Regions from separate parts of the Crystallibacter crystallopoietes genome, predicted to be linked through region 1. Evidence: riboswitches for the same ligand, from Rfam matches in the RefSeq annotation. Region 1 holds a riboswitch; each other region holds the start of a gene.

Region 1 (5,902 bases):
ACTTTTGTCAGAACAAAGAGCCACGGGACGGCGTCGTTCGGCCGCCCCGGCAGGTAGGTCGCGTCCGCGTTCAGGAAGCACCGGCCGTCGACGCGCCGAAGCTGCTCCGTCGCCCGTTACCGCAGTAGTCCGAGGAGCCGGCCACAAGGCCGCTATCGTGGCAACCGCATCCGGCATGGCGCTTACTGTCCTGCTGCCCACCACTGCAGGTGCCTCTGCATCCGGCGAACCCGCCGTTGACGCGGCAGCAGCCGAGGTCGCTGCCGTCGCCGCAGCGCCCGTAACAGCGGCAGCGGAAGTAGACCTGCACTTCCAGCGCGCGGGCCTGACGAGCAATTTCGATCCCGACACCAAACTTGAACAGGTCATGGTGGCATCCGGCGGCGATGCCAAGGCGGTCAGCAGCGAAGGAACGCTGTCCCAGCCCATGGCAATGGACAGCATGAAGATGACCTCGCCCTTCGGTATGCGAGTTAACCCGGTAACCGGATATGCCGGTGAAATGCACACCGGCCAGGACTACGGCGCAGCCTGCGGCTCGCCGGTCTACTCGGCCGCTGGCGGCACGGTCAAGGAAGCCGGCTGGTTTGGCGGCTACGGCAACCGCGTCGTAGTGGACCACGGCAACGGCCTGGAGACCACGTACAACCACCTGACAAGCATTAGCGCCAAGGTCGGCGACGCTGTCAGCCGTGGGGATTTGTTGGCTCAAAGCGGAACGACCGGTAATTCCACCGGCTGCCATCTCCACTTTGAGGTAGTTGTCAATGGCGACATGGTTGACCCCAAGGGTTGGCTGTAACCAAAGACACACCATTCCGTGACCGGAATGTGACTTAGAAGATGAAACGTTATAGTGTCGAACCCGTGCCGAAGACCGGATCATGGTTTGGCACCTCCGGGTGGATTGCCTAGCTCTGCCACTTCCCGGGGTCCGTTCGCAACGATTTCGCATGGCAGGGGCGGGGGAACCAACTTCCGGGCTTCTTAGGAGGCCCTTGGGGTTAAGTGGTGGGTGTTCTTGGCTGAGGCCGGGGCTCCCATGGCCGGATGACTCCCATCCGAACCCGACAGCTCACCTCGCAGGCATTGGGAGAGGTAATCACTCGTGTCTAAGAACACTGCTGCTTTGGGCCGCCACCGTGCTGTGCCCGTCCGTACCAGCCCGTTGGAGACTATTTCCAAGGCTGTTTCTTCGAATGCCGGTTCCGTGGGCCGCCAGGCTGCTGTGATTGCTGCCGCGTCCGGTCTGGTTCTTTCGGTCGGCGTTCCGGCGCAGGCGACCAATATTGAGCGTGAGGCTTCGGTCCAGGCTGCTGCTGCGGCTCCGTCGCGGGTGCAGGTTGAGGCTGTGCAGGCTTCTGGTGCTGTTGAGCTGGATCTTGAGCGTTCGGGTGTGACCTCGACGCCTGCTCCGGTGGTTGAAGAGCCGGAGCCTGTGGTTGAGGCTGTGGCCGAGGAAGTCGCTCCGGTGGTTGAGGAAGCCGAGCAGGTTGTTGCCCCGGTTGAGAAGGCCGAGGAAGCGCCGAAGCCCGAGGCGAAGGCTGATGTTGCTGCCAGCGGTATTGGTGCCGCTTTGGTGGCGTCGGCTTATGGCCAGATCGGTGTGTCGCAGGACTGCACTGCGATGGTGGAGAACGCGCTGCGTTCGGCCGGTATTTCCGTGGGCGATCTGGCTCCGGCGCAGTTCATGGCGTACGGTACCCAGGTTTCGACGCCGCAGCCGGGCGACATGATCTACTACGACGATGCCGGCGCCGGTGTGCCGCACATCGCGATTTACGTGGGCAACGGCCAGGCCATCCATGGTGGTTGGACCGGTTACACGACCGCGCTGGCCGATGCCTACATCGGTTCGGGCCCGGTCTTCATCCGCCCCAACGGCTAAAACGCATTAGCACCGCCGGCTGAGTCAGCCGACATGTTCAAGCGGACGGGTTCGCATTCGTGCAGGATGCGGGCCCGTTCCTTGATTTTTATATCGGTCTTTCCATGCCTGCCATTTCGGTCAACTCCCGTATTCCGTCCGCTTTTCCCGCATTTTTCGTCACATTCAGGTAACGGCGGCAAAATGTGAATTGAATCACGTAGAAGTGGAAGAAAACCGCGAATTTTCGGGGTCTGATGAAACGATCCGAGCTGGACTGACGCTGTCTGGCGGATTCAAAGCGGATTGCCCGTGATCTGAATGTGACTTAGCCCCGGAAATCGTATACCGTCTTGTTCGTGCCAAATCCGAATCATGGTTTGGCACCTCCGGGTGGATTGCCTAGCTCTGCCACTTCCCGGGGTCCGTTCGCAACGATTTCGCATGGCAGGGGCGGGGGAACCAACTTCCGGGCTTCTTAGGAGGCCCTTGGGGTTAAGTGGTGGGTGTTCTTGGCTGAGGCCGGGGCTCCCATGGCCGGATGACTCCCATCCGAACCCGACAGCTCACCTCGCAGGCATTGGGAGAGGTAATCACTCGTGTCTAAGAACACTGCTGCTTTGGGCCGCCACCGTGCTGTGCCCGTCCGTACCAGCCCGTTGGAGACTATTTCCAAGGCTGTTTCTTCGAATGCCGGTTCCGTGGGCCGCCAGGCTGCTGTGATTGCTGCCGCGTCCGGTCTGGTTCTTTCGGTCGGCGTTCCGGCGCAGGCGACCAATATTGAGCGTGAGGCTTCGGTCCAGGCTGCTGCTGCGGCTCCGTCGCGGGTGCAGGTTGAGGCTGTGCAGGCTTCTGGTGCTGTTGAGCTGGATCTTGAGCGTTCGGGTGTGACTTCGACGCCTGCTCCGGTGGTTGAAGAGCCGGAGCCTGTGGTTGAGGCTGTGGCCGAGGAAGTCGCTCCGGTGGTTGAGGAAGCCGAGCAGGTTGTTGCCCCGGTTGAGAAGGCCGAGGAAGCGCCGAAGCCCGAGGCGAAGGCTGATGTTGCTGCCAGCGGTATTGGTGCCGCTTTGGTGGCGTCGGCTTATGGCCAGATCGGTGTGTCGCAGGACTGCACTGCGATGGTGGAGAACGCGTTGCGTTCGGCCGGTATTTCCGTGGGCGATCTGGCTCCGGCGCAGTTCATGGCGTACGGTACCCAGGTTTCGACGCCGCAGCCGGGGGACATGATCTACTACGACGATGCCGGCGCCGGTGTGCCGCACATCGCGATTTACGTGGGCAACGGCCAGGCCATCCATGGTGGTTGGACCGGTTACACGACCGCGCTGGCCGATGCCTACATCGGTTCGGGCCCGGTCTTCATCCGCCCCAACGGCTAAGAGTTTTAACCGGGTACCGCGCTACCCGAAAACGTTTCCTAGGTCATAGCAGTACCGCATCCCGGGCGTTCCGCCGTACGGAGGCCTGCCGGCATCTGCCAGCGGCCCCAGTTGCAAACGCCGGTCCGCTCATGGCGGAACTGGATCAGACCGGGATCAACGTTTTTATCTGCAGGGCCGTCCTCCAGCGAGGGCGGCCCTGTAGTGGTTAAAGGGGTTGGTACAGAGTGCGCTCTTAGTCGGCGGTGTTCCCATCTGAGGAAGGCCGCAAACAACGTTTCATCAACGCCGGCGGGCACTCCGGCGAAATTTCGATGGGCGAATAATTAGCGCAGCGGGTGTGATTCCGCTTACTCTAACTCTTGTCAGTGTCGAATCACCATGACCGGGATGCAGCCGATCCCGCAGCCCCGGGCGTGGCCGGACGGACAGGAACGTGCATGCGCACACTCGTTCTGAACGCTGGATACGAACCGCTGGCGGTAGTGACCTTCCGCCGGGCGCTGCTTCTTGTGCTCACTGGTAAGGCGAGCATCATCGCTGAGGACGGTGAGCCTGTCGTCGGGCCCAATGACATCTTCGGTAGGCCATCGGTCATCCTGCTCAACCGTTACATCAAGATTCCCTATCCTCAGGACATGACAGTGACACGGCGGGGCGTGCTGCGCCGGGACAATTACGAGTGCGCGTACTGCGGGAAGACGGCCAATACCGTTGACCATGTGAAGCCGCGTTCGCGCGGCGGAATCGACAGTTGGGAAAACCTCGTCGCCTGTTGCCTGCGTTGCAACAATGCCAAGGGGGACCGGACATTGAAGCAGATGGGCTGGCATTTGCGCATAACCCCGCGCGCTCCCCGCGGCAGCCACTGGCGCATCCGTGAACTGGAGCGCCCGGCTCCGGCATGGAGCGAATTCCTCGACTCCAACCCGGCGGCTTGATGAGCCTGTCCGGATTCGACGCCGTCATCCTGGCTGGCGGCCGTTCCTCGCGATTGGGCGGCGAGCCCAAGGCCCTGCTCCGCTACAACGGCCAATCGCTGCTGCGCCGCACCTTGGACAACGTTCGAGCGGCCGGGCGCATCGCCGTCGTTGGTCCTGATGAGCTGCGCGTGGAAATGGATGCCTTCATCGATGCCGAGCCCGAAACAAGAGTGCTTCTCACACGTGAAGATCCTCCTTTTTCCGGCCCTGCGGCAGGAATCGGTGCGGCAGTCAACGCGCTGCTCGAAGGCTTTGCCAACGACGACGGCGGCGCCGCCCTCAGGGCGCCCCTGACGTTGATCTTCGCGTGCGACATGCCCGCATTGGGCACACTTCCGCAGCAGCTCCTTGACGCGGCCGAACAGAATCCGGATGTTGAGCTGGTACTGCCTGTGGACGCGGATGGCCGCACCCAACCCTTGGCGTCTTGCATCGACAGTGCGGCATTAGACGCAGCAGTGGCCGGATATGGCCCAGACGGGCTGGCCGGAATGCCGGTACGGAAGCTGTTCGAGGGGCTGAAATCACTGAAGCTCCCACTGGCATCGACCGCGACCGCGGACGTGGATACCTGGGATGACGCGCAACGCTTTGGCATAGCTCCGCCGGCACCGTAGCCTGAACTCATTATTGAGCTGTTCCTGCACGCGCTTTGCGCCCGGCGCAGGGCGGATAGAACATCGGAGGACCAGGTGGCCGGAGCCGAAGAAATGCTTGAACCTTTCGTCACAGAGCTGCTCGCAGCCCTGGAGATCGAGGACACCCCGGTAGACCTTGAAGCCGTCCTGGGGCTGGCCGGAGTCGCGGCCCACAGCGTGATCCGTCCGGCAGCGCCCGTCACCACGTTTATCGTCGGTTATGCCGCAGGACTCGGTGCCGCCACCGGACAGGCAGCGCCGGCCGTGGCCATGCGTGCCGCCAGCCGAGTGGCGGATGAAGTCGCCCGTCGTCACGCTACCGAAGGAGCAACCGGAGGAACCGGAGCAACCGGAGCAACCGGAGCGCCGGGGAACGGAAGCGCCGGGAACGGAACTGGCGAGACCGGACAGGCGTGAGGCACCAAGAACCCTCCGTGAGCTGGGACGAGGCGCGCGAACTGGCTCATAAAACGGGGCAGGACAACCGCGCACGCCCCGCGTCCATGGACCTGGCCCACTGCGTGGGGCTCACGTTGGCGCACGATGTCGCCGCCGAGTTTGCCGTGCCGCATTATGCCTCTTCGGCGATGGATGGCTGGGCCATTGCCGGCGCCCCTCCGTGGGAGCTGGCCCTGCCCGGAACGGCGCTCTCTCCGGGGCACGCGACCCCTGTCGTCACCGGTGGGCTGATACCGGCCGGTACCGAAGCGGTGCTCCGGAGCGAATACGGCGAGATGGAAAGCGTTGCGGAGCAAACCCTCCTCCACCGCCTCCAGGACGTTCCAGCTACGGAGCCACCTCCCGGTCGGCATATTCGTCCCGCCGGGGAAGAAGCCGTTGCGGGGGAGCAGATCATCGCGGCCGGAACCAAGCTCACCCCCGCGCACATCGCCATTGCCGCAGTCTGCGGCCACGACCAGCTCCCGGTTTACCCGAGGCCATCGGCAGCGCTCTTGCTGACCGGGGACGAAGTGGTTACGTCCGGTGTTCCGGCGCCCGGCCAGGTCCGGGATACCTTCGGGCCAACCCTGCCGG
Region 2 (5,902 bases), 750 kb from region 1:
AAGAGATCGCCAAAGAGCTCGAGATCGATCTGCTTCCCACCAGCGCGTACGACTTCGCCAACGGCGAGATCTACGTCCGCTTCGAGGAAAGCGTCCGCGGCACCGACGTCTTTGTGATCCAGGCACACCCGGCCCCGATCAACGAATGGCTCATGGAGCACCTGATCATGGTGGACACGCTCAAGCGGGCCTCCGCCAAGCGCATCACCGTGATCGCCCCGTTCTACCCGTACGCCCGGCAGGACAAGAAGCACCGCGGCCGCGAGCCGATCTCCGCCCGCCTGGTGGCGGACATGTACAAGACCGCCGGCGCCGACCGCCTCATCTCGGTGGACCTGCACACTGCGCAGATCCAGGGCTTCTTCGACGGCCCGGTGGACCACCTGATGGCCATCCCGCTGCTGGCCGACTACGTCCGCACCCGCGTGGACCTGGACAACGTCACCGTGGTCTCCCCGGACACCGGCCGCGTCCGCGTTGCCGAGCAGTGGGCCGAGCGCCTCGGGGGCGCCCCGCTGGCCTTCGTGCACAAGTCCCGCGACGTCAATGTGCCCAACCAGGCCGTGGCCAAGACGGTTGTCGGCCAGGTCGAAGGCCGCGAATGCGTGCTGATCGACGACATGATCGACACCGGCGGCACCATCGCCGGCGCGGTCCAGGTGCTCATGAACGCCGGCGCCAAGGACGTCATCATCGCCTCCACCCACGCCGTGTTCTCGGATCCGGCGGCCCGCCGTCTGGCCGAGTCCGGCGCCCGCGAAGTGGTGGTCACCAACACGCTGCCGATCACCGCGGACAAGCAGTTCTCGCAGCTGACCGTGCTGTCCATCGCTCCGCTGATCGCCCGTGCCATCAGCGAAGTGTTCGAGGACGGTTCCGTCACCAGCCTCTTCGACGGCAAGGCCTAAACCTCAGTCCTAACCGGGCTAACTCCGCGGCGTCGGCCGGTCTCCTTGGGATCCGGCCGGCGCCGCGTCGTCGTTAGCTGCAGTTCTCTCGCCCAGGGACGTCTTGCGTAAGGGATCGGTGCGCCGCTGCACGGCCGAGGCCCACACCCACGTTGTGCGCCTGATGCCGGCGTCCTCCCAGGTCACCTGCACAGCCCGTGACGTCCAGCCGAACGCCTCACCCTGGACCAGTTCGGCGGCACCGGGAAAACGGATCCACGCCCACACCGGCACGCCCGGGACTACCCGGGTCACCTTGTGATGCTCAAGATCCAGTTCCTCGGCGGTCAGCGATACCGGCTCCGCACGCTTCGCGTAACGGGCTGCCACTCGCGCTGCAGCATCCCGATCCATAGTTAAAAGTAGAACACATCTTCGATAAAATGTGACAGAGAGAGGGTGACGGAACGTTGGTTCCGCCACCCTCTCTCTACAGCCTGGCCCCAAGAGGCCGGGACAAAGCCTACCGGCTGCTGCTGCCGTCTTCGTCTTCACCCAGCAGGGAAACGGGGAGGCGCAAGTCCACATCCACGTCAGCGCGGACGCGGAACCGGCGATGCTTCTCCCTCTCCTCATCCCGGGTGTCGGCAGTAGGCGAGGGCTCCGGCGAGTGCCGCTCCTCGGGGTCGGCAGCTTCGCTGGTCGGAGCCGGCTCGACGGGGGCCGCCGAATGGCTGGGTACGGTTGATCTTGTGGGTTCGGGCTCCTCAGGCACCGCTCGGGTGCTCTGCTTGGCCGGAGGGCTCGTAGCCGGACTTGTCGGTACAGCGGCGTCGGCGGTAGGCGAGGCTGTCGGCTCAGGTGAACCTGTGGTGGCCGCAGTGGCCTTGTCCGCCGCGTCCGTCGCAGTCGCTGTGGCCTTTTCAGCCGTATCCGTGGCAGCCGCAGTAGCGCCGGCAACCTTGTCTTTGGCGGCGCCGGTTGCTTCCCCGACGACGCCGGGAAGCGGTGCCGCAGCCTCGCCGGTGGAGTCTGCGGCGGACTGCGTGGTCATTGGAGCGGGTCGCTCGGTTGCGTCCCCTCCAAGAGTCGGCTGGGCCACACTACTCGGAGCGACCTTTATATCCTTCTGTGCGGCCGCTGTGCTGTCTGTTGTCGGCCGGCTGAACGTCGGCTCAGCTTCATTCAACGGCGCTGAAATGGGCCAGGCTTTAACGGATGTCTGCAGTTGGGGTCGGCCAGCGCTGGCTTCCTGGGATCCAGCCTGATTCAGGGGCAGGGCGGCCGCAGCGGCCACCGTGGCAACTACGGCCAGGCCGGTGAGTGCCCCGACGCTGCGGAAGGGGACAGCGGATGGGGCTTGGTCCTTGGCGCGGCGGCGGCCGCGGACGAGACTGGTGACACCATGCGACGAGACAGTGGGACCGGCGCGCCGGCGTCCACGAGAATGGTTCTTCACGGGATTCCTCTCTACACGCCTGCGAAGTTAGCTGTCGGATTCGAGACGGAGCATCTCGGCCCGGCCGGGACCGCAGCAGAACGCCGCGGACAACTAGCCGCACTTCACCCCAAGGCGCCGCTGGCGCCACTTCTGGTTCCTCCACCTCTGCCAGTGAATTTGAACGGACAGGTACGCTGGCAGAGCTCGGCGTGCGGACCCGGCCACAACCCTTGCCTAGGGCCATGGCGCGATTAAACGTATCGAGCGCGCTGAACCGTTACAAACTCGTGACATGTGTTTGTGGTCACTTATTGGAAGATGAATCTTTTCACCAACCTCTGGCGTGTCGGATTGTCGGAACTTAGGCTGAATTAGTCATCCCAGCGCATGCCACCTCCCCAAGGCACGGGATGGATGGACCTGGCCAGGGCAGCGTCTCTGGCCAGGTCCATCAACTTCCCGTCGTAGTGAAGCCGCGCCGGATTTCCTCGGTCATGCCTGCGGTGCTGTAATCAGGAGAGAAGCGCAATATCGGGGAGAATGAGTGAATCAGGGCAACGCCGACAGTCATCGTCACGCCGTTCGTACACTGTTGGCCGCCGCGGCGGTTTCGCTGCTGTCAGGGTGTGCGGCTTCGGCTTCCATCCCTACTTCATCGGCCGCCACCGGGTTCAACACAGGCGAAGCAAGCGAGAACACTTCGGCTCCGAGCCCTCAGCCACCAGGTCCTCCCGCTACCCTTACAGCGGTGACGCCCGCACCCGATGTAACCTCTATACCGGCTGCTCCCGACCTCACCGCGGAGGAGGCCGAAGCCGACCGGTTGGCGATGGAGCAATTTCTCGCCAACGCCTGGGACACCATGGATGCCAAGCGACTAAGCGACTTGGCAATCGGGGACTGTCTCTACTTCGATTACGATTACCAGGCCAAAACCACAGCCATCTTCACGGTTGACTGCACCACGCCGCATGAGGGCGAAGTGATGGCCACCTACCGGCACCCCGATTCCGAATATCCTGGACAGTACAACCTCGGCGGAAGCGTCGGGCCCGTTTTTGGCGAAGTAGCAGATGCAATGCGGGAAGCCGGGCAGTGGCCTACCACGACAAGCAAACATCTGAATCCTACCGAAGCTGATTGGGAAGCCGGCGAGCGGACCAGTATCGACTTGCTCCGCCACAATGCCAGTTCCGGCCTGTTGGAACGCGGCTACCTCGACACCGACCACGTGACGGTCACGGAAGTGCCTGACAGAGGAACCGCGTCCAGCGACCTTGCGAATACCTTGGAAAACCGCGCCGATCCGGCCGAAAGCAACGTTTATCCCTAGCGCCCACAGGTGCCCCTCGCTTAGGCTAACCGTACTTGGCAGCCACCACCGCCTCCGTTGCCGGCGGCTGTCAGGGCTCGACGGCAGCGGAGCGGGTTCTCAATGGCGAGAACCCTGGGGGGAAGCAGTTTTCTTTATGAGGGACTGCACGTGTGGCAGCCCGTGGGGGAGCGGGCTGCCGCAGCGTCCGCATGGGCGCTCACGGCAATAACGGACCAGGGGAGACGGTCCGCCACTCGCACCTGCACCGGCACCCGACGTGTGCCGGTCTTTTTTGGGGGAACAAGATGACAGACAAGCCAGCGCAGTCAGCGGCGTCCAATCCGAAACCGCCCAAGGAAGCGCGCCCGAAGAGACGTGATGCCATGAAGCGGCTGCGCGGAGGATTTGCCGTGGTGGCCGCTGGCACGCTCATGTCGGCCGGTCTGGCCCTGCCTGTTCTGGCTGACGACGGCGGAGCAGAGTCATCGGGATCAGCCGCCGAGATCGCGGGGCTGGCTGCGGCGGCCCCTGCCGAAGCCACGCTCGCCGGAACGGATGATCCGGCGGAGGGAACAGGCGAGGCCGCTGAAGTTGAAGCCGCGGAGGCACCCGAACCTGCTGAAGCGACAGCCGAACTGCCCGTTGAACCGGCTCCTGCCCCGGGTCAGGAGCCTGCCCCGGCACCGGCTGTGCAGGAAGCGGTGCCAGCCAACCAGCCCGCCGCGCCCCGGGCCGCGATCGCCGGCAGCGAGGATGACGCCGGGCACGACGACGAAGACGCCGAGGCCGAAGAAGAGACCGAGAACGAAGAGACCGAGAACGAAGAAGCCGAGCATGAAGAAGAAGGTGAAGACGAAGAAGAAACCGAGCCTGAAGAGGGCGACCACGAGGACGCAGCCGGCCCGATCGTCGCCACCAAGACGGCCAATGCGGTGGAGGCCCTCGGCGACGAGTCCGAAGGCCGCTGGTACATCAGCTACACCATCCAGGTAACCAACCAGCCCAACGGGGACGGCGACTACAAGGACGAAGAGGAGTACACTCTCTCGGACACGCTCTCCTTCGGCCACGGCATCGAGATCGAATCGGCCACCTGGAGCAATGGCAACACGGAAAGCCAATTCCAGGGCAACACGGCCGAGCTCGCCACCGAGGACGACGACGTCGAGCTGGGCGAAGGCAAGAGCCACTTCTACCACGTGTACGCCACGGTCAAGGTTGCAGACGGCACCCCGGAATACGAGCTGACCTGTAAGGACGGTTATTCCGGCGGCCTGCTGAACAAGATCTACCTGGACGGCAACTACGTCGATTCGGCCTGTGCCGATGTCCCGCACGCGCCCAAGTACCGCGCCAGCTTCGAAGTTGATAAGAAGTGGGTCATCGACGACGAAGAATTTGACCACGGCAGCCAGCCGTATGGCTTCGACGCCTGGCTCAAGCTCGGTCCGGACAGCGAGGAAATCGCGGACGCAGCATGGGATACGCAGTACACGGACTTCTACAAGGGCGACTACGTCTACCTCAAGGAGGAAGTCAAGGTTCCTGAAGGCTGCTTGGTGGACTACAGCGAGGGCCTCGGCGAGCGGGAACTCATGGACAAGGACAGCGCCTTCACAGTGGTGAACCACGTTGAATGTGAACAGAACCTGACGCTGGCCAAGGACATCGACCCCGAGGACTACTGGGACTACGCGGAGAAGTGGACGCTGACGGCCACCGCGGAGGGCGCCGAGGAGCCCACGCTCGAGGGCACCTCCTGGGTGAGCGGCAGCGTGGATCAGGACGTCACCTACACCCTCGCCGAGGAAGCGGACTTCGACGGCGAGGATGAGTTCTCCGCCGGCGACTGGGTCTGCGAACTGGTCTACGGCGAAGGCAAGGTCTCCCATGACGGCGACAAGATCACGCCGTCGTACGGCCAGGACATCCGCTGCGTCATCGAGAATTCGCTCGACCCTGAGGGGCTGCACGTCGACAAGACCGCCTACGAGGCGATCGACGTCGGTGCCGGCATCTGGGAAATCGAATACGAAGTCAGCGTGACCAACAATTCCAAGATCGCCTGGCGCGACTATGACCTGACCACCACGCTGAAGTTCGGCGACGGTATCCGGATCACCAACGCCGAATGGATTCGAGATAACGACGGCGAGGAAGGGGCGTGGGAGGATCCCGAAGAGGACGCTACAGCCACCTTGGCGGACGGCCGCGGCATTGAACCCGGCTCCACGGATCTCTACATCGTCTGGGCGCGCG
Region 3 (5,902 bases), 160 kb from region 1:
GTTTTTTCACCCCCGCGAAAGTCGCCGCGATCGGACCGCAGGTACGGGAGCTGACCCAGGTGCGCACCGCGGAGACCGCCGAGCTGCTGCAGCACGGCCCGGCGGATCTGGCCGACGCGGTGGCCAAGCACATTCCGCCGATCATCATGGCGGAGCTGACCGGCATCCGGTGCCCCGACCTGGACGTCCTCAAGCGCTGGAGCCGGGACTCGCTGGAACTGTTCTGGGGCTGGCCGCCCGAGGACCGCCAGCCGGTCCTGGCGGAGAGCGCCGCAGAATTCTACGGCTGGCTGCGCGGCGAAGTGGCCACCAGCCGCGGCACCGGGTCGCTCTTCGGCGTGCTCGATGCCGCCGGGCTCACGCCGTCGGAAATCTGCTCGCTGGGCTATTTCCTGGTCATAGCGGGGCAGGAAACCACCGCACAGCTGATCGGCACGTCCTTCTACCGCGCGCTGCAGGAGCCGGGACGCTGGCAACAGCTCGGAGCCGGGGCCAGGGCAGGGGCGGGGGCCGAGGCCGGGAGCGGAGCCGACTCCAGGGCTCCCTCCGGGGCCAAGTCCTTCGTGCGGCAGGTGCTGGCCACCGAATCCTCCGTGCATACCTGGCGGCGCGCCGTTCCCCGTGACACTCGATTAGGCGGCACCGAGCTCCCCGCCGGCGCGGAAATCCTGCTCGAGCTCAGCGGCAAGCATCCTCCGGACACAGGCGGAACCGCCTATTCGCTGGCGTTCGGCCACGGCTTGCACCGCTGCCTGGGCGCCAAACTCGCCGAGCTGGAAACCGTCCTGGTGCTTGAGGAGACGGCCCGGGCACTGCCGGCGGTGCGGCTCACGGGGCCGGATCCGGACTGGCTACGCCTGCTGTCCTTCCAAACCCCGCTCACCGTCACGGTGGAACAGGAGGAAAAGTGACCGACACTCCCGCCCCGGCCGGTTTGGCCAGCCTGAACGGCTTGCCGCCGGTCATCTTCGTCACCGGCACCGACACCGGGGTCGGCAAGACGATAACGACGGCGGCGCTCGCCACCGCTTTGCCGGGCACCGTTTCGGTCTACAAGCCGACGCAGACCGGGGTGGCCGACGGCGAGCCCGGCGACATGGACGAAGTGCGCCGACTCTCCGGCGTCGCCGCGGTGTCCGAGGGCATCCGGCTGCTCGAGCCGATGGCCCCGGTGGCAGCTGCCGGGCGGCAAAGCGCGGCCCTGCCTCCGCTCGCGGACCACGTCCGGCACATCGAGCAACTCGCCACGGGATCGGACCATGTCCTGGTGGAGGGCGCCGGCGGACTTCTCGTGGAGCTCGACGACGAAGGCAGGACGCTCGCAGACCTCGCAGCGCGCGTGCGGAACTCCGGCGTCGGCAATGCCCATGAGCAGATTTCCGTCAGTCGAGGCTTCGGCGGCGGAGGTTCCGGCGTCGTCGTTGTCTGCCGCAGCGGACTGGGCACGCTGAACCACACCCTCCTCACGCTCGAGGCCCTGAGAACGCGAAGCCTCGCAGCCGCCGGACTGGTCATCGGCTCCTGGCCGGCGGAGCCGAGCGCGGTGGAAGAGGACAACCTGCGGTACCTGCAGAATCTGGATGTGCCGTTCCTCGGCGCCATCCCGCAGGACGCCGCAGCCCTGCACCCGGCCAGGTTCCAAGCCGGCGCCCGGGAGTGGTTCCGACTGCGCTAGCGCTGGGCAGCCGGCACTAGCGCTAGCAGCCGGCGTTGGGGCCAGCAGCCGGCGTTGGGGCCAGCAGCCGGCGTTGGGGCTAGCTGGTGGCGTTGGCGCAGGCGTCCTGCAGTGCGTTCACAGACTCGGCCGGCACTTGGTCTCCGGCCTGCGCAATGTCACCCATCGGCGTCGTAATTTCGGCGGGCACGCCGGCCTGTTCGGCGGCATCGACGAGGCCGGCAAGCAGTTGCTTCTCTCCTGCGCTGATCGTGCCGTCCGCCACAGGTTTGCAGACCTGCTGGAGTACTTCGTCGACGGCAGCCGATGTGATTCCTGACACAGCATCAGAGGCGGCCTGGCTGGCGGCATCCTGGGCGCCGGAAACGGCGTCGTTAGCCGCATCGGTGGCGGCCTGTTCAACCTGGCTGCACCCCGTGATGAGCAGGGAAAACATTACAAAAACGAGGGCAAAGCTGCGACGGATCATCCGGCAAGATTACTACGGAACGACGCCACCGCCCGAACCCAATTCGCTGGCCGTCCACTAGCACCAAGCCACCCCGAAACCCGCCATTGGCGGCGTGTCCGTTTTGCGGAGTTATCAATCCGTTATGTAGGGTGGCAACCACGTCGGCGCTTCCTGGGCCGGCCCCCTCGGAATGGCTTTGCCTAACTCTGCCACCGTTCCGAGTCCGTTCGCTAGACAGATGGCAGAGGCGGGGGACCCACGTTTATCGGGCTCCCTCCAGAGCCCTTGGGGTTAAGCCGCAGTTCACCACGGAGCGATTTTCCGAGGTGGAACGCGGCCGGGTGACTCCCATCCGAACCCGACAGCTTACCTCGCAGGCATTGGGAGAGGCTACAACCTTGTTCAAGATCAATTCCGCACGCCATCGTGCCACCCCGGTCCACAGCAACCCGTTCAGCGGAGTTTCGAAGGCCGTATCGTCCCACGCAGGTACCGTTGGCCGCAGTGCCGCAGTTGTCACCGCTGCCGGTGGCCTGATGCTCGGCGCCGGCCTGCCCGCCAACGCCGCAGCCGACGTATCCTCCAGCGACTTCGCCGCCACGGCCCAGGCTGAGACTGTTGCCGCTCCGGCCGCAGCACCGGCACCGGCCGCCTCGGAAGAGGCTGCAACCCACACCGTCAAGGCCGGCGACACCCTCGGCAAGATTGCCGCGCAGCACGGCATTGAGCTGAACGACGTCTTCGCCGCCAACGGCCTCGGCTGGGAATCGGTCATCTACCCGGGCGACGTCATCCAGCTCTCCGGTGCCGCACAGGCTCCGGCCGACCACTCTGCACATGCTGCTCCTGCTCCGGCCGAGGCACCCGCCGCCGCTCCGCAGGAAGAAGACTTCACCGTTGCCGCAGCCAGCGCCAACATCGAGCCGGCTTCCGTCAGCACGGCCAGCACCTCGGGCATTGTCGCCACCGCCAAGTCCATGGTCGGCACCCCGTACGTCTGGGGCGGCACCTCCACCAGCGGCTGGGACTGCTCCGGCTTCGTGCAGTGGGTCTACGCCCAGCACGGCATCGACCTGCCCCGCGTCACCACCGCACAGGCCGGCGCCCTGACCCCGACCAGCAACCCGAAGCCGGGCGACCTGGTTCTGCAGAACGGTGGAAGCCACATCGGCATCTACCTCGGCGACGGCCAGATGATCAGCGCCCTGAACCCGGGCGAGGGCACCAAGGTGCACCCCACCAGCTGGATGCCTGTAGACGGCTACTTCACCAAGTAAGCCCTGCGGCCGCACAGCCGCACTCTGCATGTAGGCACGCTCCTATATATAGGTATGCACCGCCGGATTTTCCGGCGGTGCATACCGCGTTAAGTGGGGCATCTTATGTGGGGTGTACCCCTTTTGGGAGCCGGCGGGAATAGTGCTTCCACTATGCTGGTTAGTCTTGCTATCGTCGCCTCGCGCAGGCACCGCTTCCCCCGAAAACCATTGAGGATACCTTCCGTGAGCCAACAGTCCCCGGCCGAACCCGCCGTCGTAAATTCCGGCGCCGCGCCAGTACCCGGACCGGGAAGCGACGGCGTCGACCATAAGCGCCGGAACAACCGGGTTATCCGGTTGTTGCTGGCTGCCTCGTTTGTGGTCATCCTGAACGAAACGATCATGAGCGTCGCCCTGACCGAGCTGATGGACGACCTCGGCATCACCGCGCGCGCCGCCCAGTGGCTGACCACGGCGTTCATGCTGACCATGGCGGTGGTCATTCCGATCACCGGTTTCCTCTTGCAGCGCTTCAACACCCGGCCCGTCTTCACCACGGCCATGTCGCTCTTCTCCGCCGGCACGCTGATTGCCGCGATAGCGCCCGGGTTCGAGCCCCTGCTGCTGGGCCGGATTGTCCAGGCCACCGGCACCGCCATCATGATGCCGCTGCTGATGACCACCCTGATGACCCTGGTGGCTCCGGCCGAGCGCGGCAAGACGATGGGCAACGTCTCGATTGTCATCTCCGTGGCGCCGGCCATCGGGCCGACCATCTCCGGCATTATCCTCAACGCCTTGTCCTGGCGGTGGATGTTCTGGCTGGTGCTGCCGATCGCCGTCGCCATGCTGATCATCGGGAACCGGCGGGTGGACAACGTCACCGAACCGAGGCCCGTGCCGCTGGACCTGTTCTCCGTGGTGCTCTCCGCGTTCGGCTTCGGCGGCCTGATCTATGGCCTGAGCCTGGTCGGCCAGGGCTCCGGCGAGGCCGGCGAGACGGTGTCCGCCATGCCGATGTGGATCTCCTTCGGCGTGGGGCTCGTGGCCCTGTCCGCCTTCATCCTGCGCCAGCTGAGGCTCCAGCGGCGGGACCGCGCACTGCTGGACCTGCGCACCTTCCGCTCCAGCACCTTCGCGGTGACCGTGGGCCTGATGGTCATCAGCATGGCCGCACTGTTCGGCACCATCATCCTGCTCCCCATCTATATGCAGCAGGTGCTTGGACTCGAACCGTTCCAGATCGGCCTGATGCTGCTGCCCGGCGGGCTCCTGATGGGTCTGCTGGCGCCGTTTGTCGGCCGGCTCTACGACCGGTTCGGCCCCACCGTCCTGCTGGTGCCGGGAACAATGCTGGTCAGCGTCGTGCTGTGGTTCCTGTCCACACTGACCGAGAACACCTCCCCGTTCACGCTGCTGGCCGCGCACATTGTCTTGAGCATCGGCCTGGCCTTGCTCTTCACTCCGCTGTTCACCGCCGGCCTCGGCGCGGTGAAGCCGGAACTCTACTCGCACGGCAGCGCCATCATCGGCACGGTCCAGCAGGTGGCGGGCGCCGTGGGCACGGCCTTGTTCGTGACCGTGATGTCCATCCAGTCCGCCGCCCTCGCCGCAGACGGTTCGGCGGGTACGGTTGCGGTGGCCGGCGGCGTGCGTGCCGCGTTCCTGGCCGGCGCGATCATCTCGGTCTTCGCCGTGGCGGCAGCCTTCTTCGTCCGCAAGCCCGCGGACAACCAGGCTGCAGACCATGAGGCACCGGAGCATCCGGCAACGGCCAGCCAGACGCCGGACAGCCAGAGCGCGTCACCGGCGGAGTCCGCCGGCGCGTTGGCCGACGGCCGCTGAGGCCTGCCCCGGAGGTTTCGCTGACCGGCAGCCCGTAGGAAGAGCAAGGGCGTACGACGGCGGCCCCAGACTTCGACAGCGCACGTCACCTTTATGCGGCAGCGTCACCATCGTGATTCCGGTGGGCATGAGGACCGGAACTGTCCTCAATTCCCTTTCCGAACCCACCCGGCCTTTTCTAAGATGCCACCATGACGATCATCGAGGCCCGCGGCCTGACCAAGATCTACAAGACGAAAACCGGCGCAGTCCATGCCCTGGACGGGCTGGATCTTTCCGTCCCGCGCGGCACGGTCAAGGCACTGCTCGGGCCCAACGGCGCCGGCAAAACCACGGCCGTCAAGGTGCTGACCACGCTCGTCAAACCGGACCGCGGCACCGCGCATATCGACGGGATCGACGTCGCCGCCGCGCCGAAGGAAGTGCGCCGGATCATCGGCGTCGCCGGACAGTACGCCGCGGTGGATGAGAACCTGACCGGCTTCGAGAACCTGGAAATGGTCGGCCGGCTCTACCATCTCGGTGCCAAGACGGCGCGGCGCCGGGCGCAGGAACTGATCGACCAGTTCGAACTGACCGAAGCCGGCAACCGCCCGGTTAAGGGGTTTTCCGGCGGCATGCGGCGGCGGATCGACCTCGCCGGCGCCCTGGTGATCAACCCCAAGATCCTGT

What was found. A riboswitch is a leader RNA that binds a small molecule or an ion and turns the genes downstream of it on or off. The one in region 1 is predicted to bind cyclic di-AMP.
Region 2: it holds a riboswitch for cyclic di-AMP, as region 1 does, so the genes downstream of both, AC20117_RS23350 (hypothetical protein) here and AC20117_RS10785 (NlpC/P60 family protein) in region 1, are expected to answer to the same signal.
Region 3: it holds a riboswitch for cyclic di-AMP, as region 1 does, so the genes downstream of both, AC20117_RS11545 (C40 family peptidase) here and AC20117_RS10785 (NlpC/P60 family protein) in region 1, are expected to answer to the same signal.

Annotation. Positions count from the first base shown of each region.
Region 1 covers NZ_CP018863.1:2,297,643-2,303,544, forward strand. The annotation lists gene AC20117_RS10775 (M23 family metallopeptidase) at 158-802, shown strand; cyclic di-AMP (ydaO/yuaA leader) riboswitch at 935-1,103, shown strand; gene AC20117_RS10780 (NlpC/P60 family protein) at 1,109-1,888, shown strand; cyclic di-AMP (ydaO/yuaA leader) riboswitch at 2,293-2,461, shown strand; gene AC20117_RS10785 (NlpC/P60 family protein) at 2,467-3,246, shown strand; gene AC20117_RS10790 (HNH endonuclease) at 3,687-4,187, shown strand; gene mobA (molybdenum cofactor guanylyltransferase) at 4,187-4,846, shown strand; gene AC20117_RS10800 (DUF6457 domain-containing protein) at 4,940-5,284, shown strand; gene AC20117_RS10805 (molybdopterin molybdotransferase MoeA) at 5,302-5,902, shown strand, end outside.
Region 2 covers NZ_CP018863.1:3,048,517-3,054,418, forward strand. The annotation lists gene AC20117_RS14255 (ribose-phosphate diphosphokinase) at 1-908, shown strand, start outside; gene AC20117_RS14260 (hypothetical protein) at 927-1,301, opposite strand; gene AC20117_RS23350 (hypothetical protein) at 1,411-2,346, opposite strand; cyclic di-AMP (ydaO/yuaA leader) riboswitch at 2,349-2,522, opposite strand; gene AC20117_RS14270 (hypothetical protein) at 3,077-3,661, shown strand; gene AC20117_RS14275 (hypothetical protein) at 3,949-5,902, shown strand, end outside.
Region 3 covers NZ_CP018863.1:2,460,569-2,466,470, reverse strand. The annotation lists gene AC20117_RS11560 (cytochrome P450 family protein) at 1-911, shown strand, start outside; gene bioD (dethiobiotin synthase) at 908-1,675, shown strand; gene AC20117_RS11550 (hypothetical protein) at 1,755-2,144, opposite strand; cyclic di-AMP (ydaO/yuaA leader) riboswitch at 2,345-2,520, shown strand; gene AC20117_RS11545 (C40 family peptidase) at 2,525-3,403, shown strand; gene AC20117_RS11540 (MDR family MFS transporter) at 3,620-5,230, shown strand; gene AC20117_RS11535 (efflux ABC transporter ATPase subunit, DrrA-related) at 5,422-5,902, shown strand, end outside.